DNA from 3 places in the Aminobacter sp. BA135 genome. Region 3 is predicted to be linked to each of the others. Evidence: riboswitches for the same ligand, from Rfam matches in the RefSeq annotation. Region 3 holds a riboswitch; each other region holds the start of a gene.
What was found. A riboswitch is a leader RNA that binds a small molecule or an ion and turns the genes downstream of it on or off. The one in region 3 is predicted to bind cobalamin.
Positions count from the first base shown of each region.

Region 1: another riboswitch for cobalamin. It lies ahead of SLT36_RS13440 (DUF1636 family protein); the one in region 3 lies ahead of SLT36_RS00885 (ribonucleoside-diphosphate reductase subunit alpha).
Region 2: another riboswitch for cobalamin. It lies ahead of bluB (5,6-dimethylbenzimidazole synthase); the one in region 3 lies ahead of SLT36_RS00885 (ribonucleoside-diphosphate reductase subunit alpha).

Region 1 is NZ_CP139572.1:2,769,998-2,772,256, forward strand. It holds gene cobW (cobalamin biosynthesis protein CobW) at 1-570, opposite strand, end outside; gene SLT36_RS13440 (DUF1636 family protein) at 567-1,001, opposite strand; cobalamin riboswitch at 1,039-1,241, opposite strand; gene SLT36_RS13445 (winged helix-turn-helix domain-containing protein) at 1,237-2,259, opposite strand, start outside.
Region 2 is NZ_CP139572.1:1,932,513-1,934,771, reverse strand. It holds gene SLT36_RS09435 (outer membrane beta-barrel protein) at 1-571, shown strand, start outside; gene bluB (5,6-dimethylbenzimidazole synthase) at 568-1,299, opposite strand; cobalamin riboswitch at 1,347-1,531, opposite strand; gene galU (UTP--glucose-1-phosphate uridylyltransferase GalU) at 1,595-2,259, opposite strand, start outside.
Region 3 is NZ_CP139572.1:177,370-179,628, forward strand. It holds gene SLT36_RS00885 (ribonucleoside-diphosphate reductase subunit alpha) at 1-1,064, opposite strand, end outside; cobalamin riboswitch at 1,175-1,385, opposite strand; gene SLT36_RS00890 (peptidase domain-containing ABC transporter) at 1,460-2,259, opposite strand, start outside.

The sequences.
Region 1 (2,259 bases), 2.6 Mb from region 3:
GAGCAGGTCGCTCTTGGACAGGATAATGAGGTCGGCGCAGGCGACCTGATCCTCGAACACTTCCTCGACCGGGTCGTCGTGGTCGAGCGAATCGTCCGCACTGCGCTGGGCGGCGAGCGCTTCCATGTCGGAGGCAACTTTACCTGCGGCCAGCGCAGGGCCGTCGACCACGGCGATGACGCCGTCGACCGTCACGCGGCTCTTGACCGTTGGCCACTGGAAGGCCTGGACCAGCGGCTTGGGCAGCGCCAGGCCCGAGGTCTCGATCAGGATGTGGTCAACCCTCGGTGTAAGCGACAGAATTTGGTCGAGGGCAGGGACAAAGTCGTCGGCGACGGTGCAGCAGATGCAGCCATTGGCCAGTTCGACGATGTTTTCCTCCGGGCAGGCATCGACGCCGCAGCCCTTGAGAATCTCGCCGTCGATGCCGACATCGCCGAACTCGTTGACGATGATGGCGAGGCGCTTGCCCTTGGAGTTCTCGAGGATGTTGCGCAGCAGCGTGGTCTTGCCGGCGCCGAGAAAGCCGGTGACGACGGTGCAGGGAACGCGTTCGACGGAGGCGGTCATGTGTCTTCCTTGATGAGAGCAAGTGGTGGGATGCGCGCGACGAGGCCGCGCTTGAGGCTATCGGGACGGCCGCGCCAGGGGATCAGGCCGTCGGTCGAGGTGGCGAAGAGTCTTGCGCCGGCGACGAGATCGTCGCCCGACATGGTGTTGAGATCGCCGAAGACGTAGCTCCACGCGCCGTCGCGGATCAGGGCGGCACTCAGCCGGCGCTTGCAGTTGCCCAGGCACTCGACGCTGCGCACGGCGATCTCGCCATTGGCGGCGAGGCGGGCGTGCTCGGCAAGCTGGGCGCCGGCGCGTGGATGGGCGTCCGAGCCGGTTTCGTCGCGGCAGGATGAGCAGACGAGGATGGTCACGTCGCATGGGCGCGCGTCGGCTGCATCGCAGGATGCGTCGGCTGATGCGACTGGAAGGTTGTCGTCGAAGTCCAAATCCAGGCTCCTTGCCCGGGGCACCCGCCAGGCGATCGGATCAATGTCTGCGACGGCAGGTCTCCTGGCTTGCGGATCGTCGCCTTCGCTCGCCTTCCCGGGAATATCCCAGTGGTCTTCGAGCTTGGCTCTTCGCTCACAGTTGCGGGGACAGCCGCGGATTTGACGCCATCGGCGCGCACCGCATTCCCTCTTAGCCTTCGCCGTTGCGGGCGAAGGACCGTCTGTGGGCGATTTAGGCTTTCGCGAGGGGTGGAGTCAACGAGGCGGAGCGACCCGCAATGTCGCTCAGGCCGGGTCCGAGATCGCCCGCGGGCGTCACCTCGATGCGTTCGAGGCCGAGCCAGTCGCGCATCTGCTGGAGTTCTTCGTAAAGTTCGGCTGCGGTTTCCGGTGGCGCACAGGGCTCTGCATAGGCGGCGTGGACGCGCAGGATACCCGCCGGTCGGTCGGCCTTCAGATCGATGCGGGCGACGATGCGCTCGCCCAGAAGGAAGGGCAGGACGTAGTAGCCGTACTGGCGCTTCTCAGCCGGGGTGTAGATTTCGATGCGGTAGCGGAAGTCGAACAATTGCTCGGCACGGGTGCGCTCGAAGACGAGCGGATCGAAGGGCGCAAGCAGGGCGCGTGCCTGGATCTTGCGCGGAATGCGCGCATCGGCGTGGAGATAGGCCTGCCGGTCCCAGCCTTCGACGCGCACGGGAATCAGTTCGCCGGTCTCGACCAGCTCTTCGAGCCGGCCTTTCATGTCGGCTGGCGACAGGCGGAAATAGTCGCGCAGGCAGATGCCGGTGGCGACGCCATGGGCGCGGGCGGAGATTCGCAAGAGATCGCGATGCGCATCCTCGGCCTGCGGAACAGGGCGGTCGTAGATGTCGGCCGGGAGCACGCGCTCGGGCAGATCGTAGAGACGTTCGAAACCACGGCGCGAATGGGTAGTGATGCGACCGGCCCAAAACAGCCATTCGAAGGCATGCTTTTCCTGGCTCCAGCCCCACCAGCCGCCGGAACCCTTGGCGCCTTCGATGTCGGAAGCGGCGATCGGGCCGCGGTCGACCACCTGGCGAAAGATCTCTTCTATATAGGGCCTGTTGGCACGGCCGAACTTGGCGAGCCCGCCATACATCCCGTCCTCGGCCCGCGCCATGCGCCAGCGCAACAGCGGAAAGGTCTCCAGCGGCAGCAGCGACGCTTCATGCGCCCAGTATTCGAACAGCATGCGCTTCTTCGGAGCCATGGCGTCGTCGAGCAGGGCCAT
Region 2 (2,259 bases), 1.8 Mb from region 3:
GACGCCCTTTGGCGAGGTCGAATTCGGCCGCCGGGTCTATGACCTGCGCTTCGACACCGCCGGTTTCGAGCGTTCGTCCAAGCGTACCGGCGCCCGCGCCGGCGTCGAGATCGACATGGGCGAAAAATTCGGCGGCGAGATTTCGGCCGGCTGGATCTCGGAGGATTTCGACGACGACCGGCTGAAGACGGTTTCGGCCGCGACGATCGCCGCCGATCTCAGATGGTCGCCGATGCGCGGCACGATCGTCGGCCTGACCGGCGAAACCTTCGTCGAGGGATCGACGACCCCGGGCGACAGCGGTTCGGTGCTCTACAACGGCCGCCTCAGCGTCGAACGGCAGATCCGTTCCAACCTGACTGCATTCCTCGCCGGCGGCGTCGGCTACCGCGACTATGCCAGCTCGAACGACCACGAGCTGAGGCTGAGTGCCGAAGCGGGCCTGACCTGGTGGCTCAACCGCTACGCCGGCCTGACCGGCAAGCTGCGCCATGAGACCTTCGACAGCACCTTGCCGTTCCGCGACGCCAAGACCAACAGCGTCTTCGTCGGGTTGAAAATCCAGCGCTAACCTTGGGGCAAACCGCCGATCGCGGCGGCTGAGGCCCTCAAGGCCGTCTCCCCCTGCCCCGCATAGACCTCGCTCATGATCAGCTCGGCAAGCGGCAGACGGCATCCCCAGCCATGGCGCTCGAGATCGGGCTTGTCGGCGAATTCGTTGACGTGGCCGACGCAGAGATAGGCCACCGGCACGACGTGATCGGGAATGCCTAGCAACTGCTTCAGCGCCTCGCGATCGAGGATGCTGACCCAGCCGACGCCTATGCCCTCGGCACGCGCGGCGAGCCAGAAATTCTGAACCGCGCAGACGGTGCTGAAGAGGTCCATCTCTGGATTGTGCCATCGCCCGAGCGGAGAGTTTGCCGAACGGCTGCGGTCGCAGGTGATGACCAGGTTGAGCGGGCTTTCGCAGATGCCTTCGAGCTTGAGCTTGCGGTACAGCTCCCGCCGCTCCTCGGCGATCTGAGGCAGTTCCTGCTGCCGCGCCGCAAAGAACAGGTCCCGGACCCGCTCGCGTCGTTCGCGATCTCTGATGACGATGAAGTTCCACGGCTGCATGAAGCCGACCGACGGCGCGTGATGGGCCGCCAGCAGCAGCCGCGCCAGCACATCGTCGTCGATCGGATCAGGCAGAAAATGGCTGCGAACGTCGCGGCGCGTGAAGATGGCGCGGTAAACGGCACCCTGTGCGGCGATATCGAAACAGACTGAAACGGCCTTCAACTGGTCAGCAAGCATCGCATATCCCCTGGCGAGCATGTCGGTTCCCTCCGCCTGACCATGCGGAGGTCGATGTCTGCCGGGCCGGTCTTCTGGCTCGAGTTCAACCCGTCTGCGGCGCCTTCCCGTTCAGGATGAACAGTGGCCTCTGCCGTTACGGTCCCTCTTACAGCGTTGGGCACGCCACGGATTTGCACCGTGTTCCCGATTCTCCCGCATCGCTGCGGGCACCTGGCAGGGTATGTCTAGCGGCAGCAGCGGCCGAAAGCCATCGCACCGTGCGTCCAATCCTGACGCACAGGCGACATGTGGCTTACTTGCCCGGCTTGATCTCGCCGAGCAGCCCTTCGATGACGCCGGCCATGCTCCTGCTGAGATCGGAGCGCGACAAGGCAAAGGCAACGTTGGCTTCGACGAAACCTTCCGGCGAGCCGCAGTCGAAGGTGCGGCCGCGATAATGATAGCCGTAGAAGGACTGCATCTTCTCGAGTTTGAGCATGGCGTCGGTCAGCTGGATCTCGTCGCCGGCGCCACGCTCCTGGCTTGCCAGGATGTTGAAAATCTCCGGCTGCAGAATGTAGCGGCCATTGATGAACAGGTTCGAGGGTGCCGTGCCCTGCTTGGGCTTTTCCACCATGCCCTCGATCTCGAAGCCGGTGTGAACCGACTTGCCCTTGCCGACGATGCCGTATTTGTGCGCCTCGGCCGGGTCGCATTCCTGGACAGCGATGATGTTGTTGGCGGTCTCGGCATAGAGCTCGACCATCTCGCGCATGCAGCTCTTTTCCGACTGCATGATCATGTCGGGCAACAACAGCGCGAAGGGCTCGTCGCCGACCAGCTCGCGCGCGCACCACACTGCGTGGCCAAGGCCGAGCGGTACCTGCTGGCGCGTGAACGAGGTCTGGCCCGGGGCCGGTTGCAACCGCTGCAGGCGCTCCAGTTGCTCGGTCTTGCCGCGCTGTGCCAGCGTATCAT
Region 3 (2,259 bases):
GAGGCCATGAAATCGAAGGACGACAAAAGATCATAGAACTCGATGGCGCGGCTCTCGCGGTCGATCTCGCGGCCTGCCAGGCCCATCGCCACGCGCATGAAAAAGGCCTGCGGCAGTTCGAAACGCTTGCCTTTGCTGTGCAGGAAATAGCGGTCATAGAGCGTCTGCAGACCCAGATACTGGAACTGCAGGTCGCGCTCGGGCTTCAGCGCGGCACTGAGCCTGGCAAGGTCGAAACGGCCAAGTTCGGGGTCGATCAATTCGGCCTTGATGCCGGTGGCGATGAAGGCGGGGAAATAGGTGGCATAGCGCTCGGTCATTTCGGCCTGCGTGGCCTGCTCAGACCTGGCCGAGACGAAGCTCAGTGCCTCGCGCCGCAACCGGTCCAGCAACAACCGGGCGCTGACGAAGGCGTAGTTCGGTTCGGTTTCGACAAGCGTACGGGCGGCCAGGATCGGCGCCAGCGAAAGCTCGTCGACGGTGATGCCGTCATAGAGATTGCGCCTTGTCTCGGCCAGGATCGCATCCGCCGAGACGGCCTCGAGCCCGCTGCAGGCCTCGTCGACAATGCGGGCCAGGCGCGTCTCGTCCAGCGGTGCCAGGCTGCCGTCATCGGCCTTGACCTGGAGCGGCGGTGCGGCGACCTCGACCGACGTGACCTTGGCGGCAGCGCGTTCGCGGGCACGTTCCTCGCGGTAGAGCACATAGGCGCGGGCGACCTTGTGATGCTCGGAGCGCATCAGCGCCAGTTCGACCTGGTCCTGGATTTCCTCGATGTGGAAGGTGCGGCTGCTATCTGCCCGCCTGGTCAGCGCGGCGAACACCTGGACGGCCAGTTCCTCGACGACGTCGTGGACGCGGCGCGAACCGGCGGCCACCGAACCCTCGGTGGCGAGAAACGCCTTGGTCAGTGCCACAGTGATCTTGGTCGCGTCGAACGGCGTCACCGCGCCGTTGCGCCGGATGACACGGTAGCCAGACTCGGACGCAGTCTCGGAACCCTGGCTGAGAGTGGACGGAACGCTGTTGGTTCCGCTGGATTGAAGTGTGGAGGTCGCCGGCATCATCTTCCCCGATGGTTTGGGGGCGAAGGGCCTTGGGCGGACGCATGCCGGATTTCGGCCGGCGCAAGCCGGCAGAACGCAAGCGCACCACCGGACACCCCGCCCGTGGACGTTCAGACTCGATCGCGGCAGGTCTCCTGGCTCGCAGGTCATTGCCGCTGTCTGGCCTTCCCAGCGCCCATTGGCGCCAGTGGCGTATGCGACAGCAACTCACTGCTTACAGTTGCGGGGGCAGCGCCGGCATTGCGAAATCGCGCACCGGCTTCCCTCTTAGCTCCCGAGCTGGAATCAACTCGGAAGACCACGATGTCTACATGTAGTATGACTGACGGGTGTCGTGTCAACAGGTGGAAGAGTCATTTCCACCTCATCGACCGATCAACGCCGGCGGCCGATCAATCCCTGACGTAGTCGCGCCACAGCGCCTGATAGACCGCGCACTCGGAACTCAGGGCCTCATGGCTGCCCGTGCCGACGATCCTGCCATCGTCGAGCACGACGATCATGTCGGCCGAACGCGCCGAAAAGAGATGATGCGTGACGATGATGACGAGGCGGTCGCGGCCGAAGGCCAGCAACTCACGCTCGAGCGCCATCGCCGATTCGGCATCGAGCGCCGAGGTCGGTTCGTCGAAAACGGCGATGTGCGGATCGCGCAGCACGGCGCGCGAAATCGCCAGGCGCTGGCGCTGGCCGCCGGAGAGGTTCTGCCCTGCCTGGACCAGTTCGGTGTCGATGCCTTTGGGCAGGCCGGCGGTGAACTTGTCGGCAGAGGAAAACGCCAGCGCCTTATCGATCTCGTCGTCGCGAAGCGGGCGCGGCAGCGACGCCTGAAGGTTCTCGCGGATGGTACCCGAAAACAGCGACGTCTCCTGGTCGACGACACCGATTCGGCCGCGCAGCCAGCGCGGATTGTAGGCACGGACGTCGATGCCGCCGATTGCCACCTTGCCGGCATGATCGCGCTCGAGCCCCAAAAGCACACGCAACAGGCTGGACTTGCCGGAACCGTTGCGGCCGACGATCGCCACGACGCCGGTCGCCGGCAGCACCAGGCTGACACCGTTGAGTGCCGCAGCCGTCGCCTCGGGATAGCGGAAGGTCAGATCCTCGACCGTGATCGGGCCGAAATCAGCAGTACGCAGCGCCGGGGCAACGATGGCGCGCTCCGGCTGGCGCTTGAGGAAAGACGCGA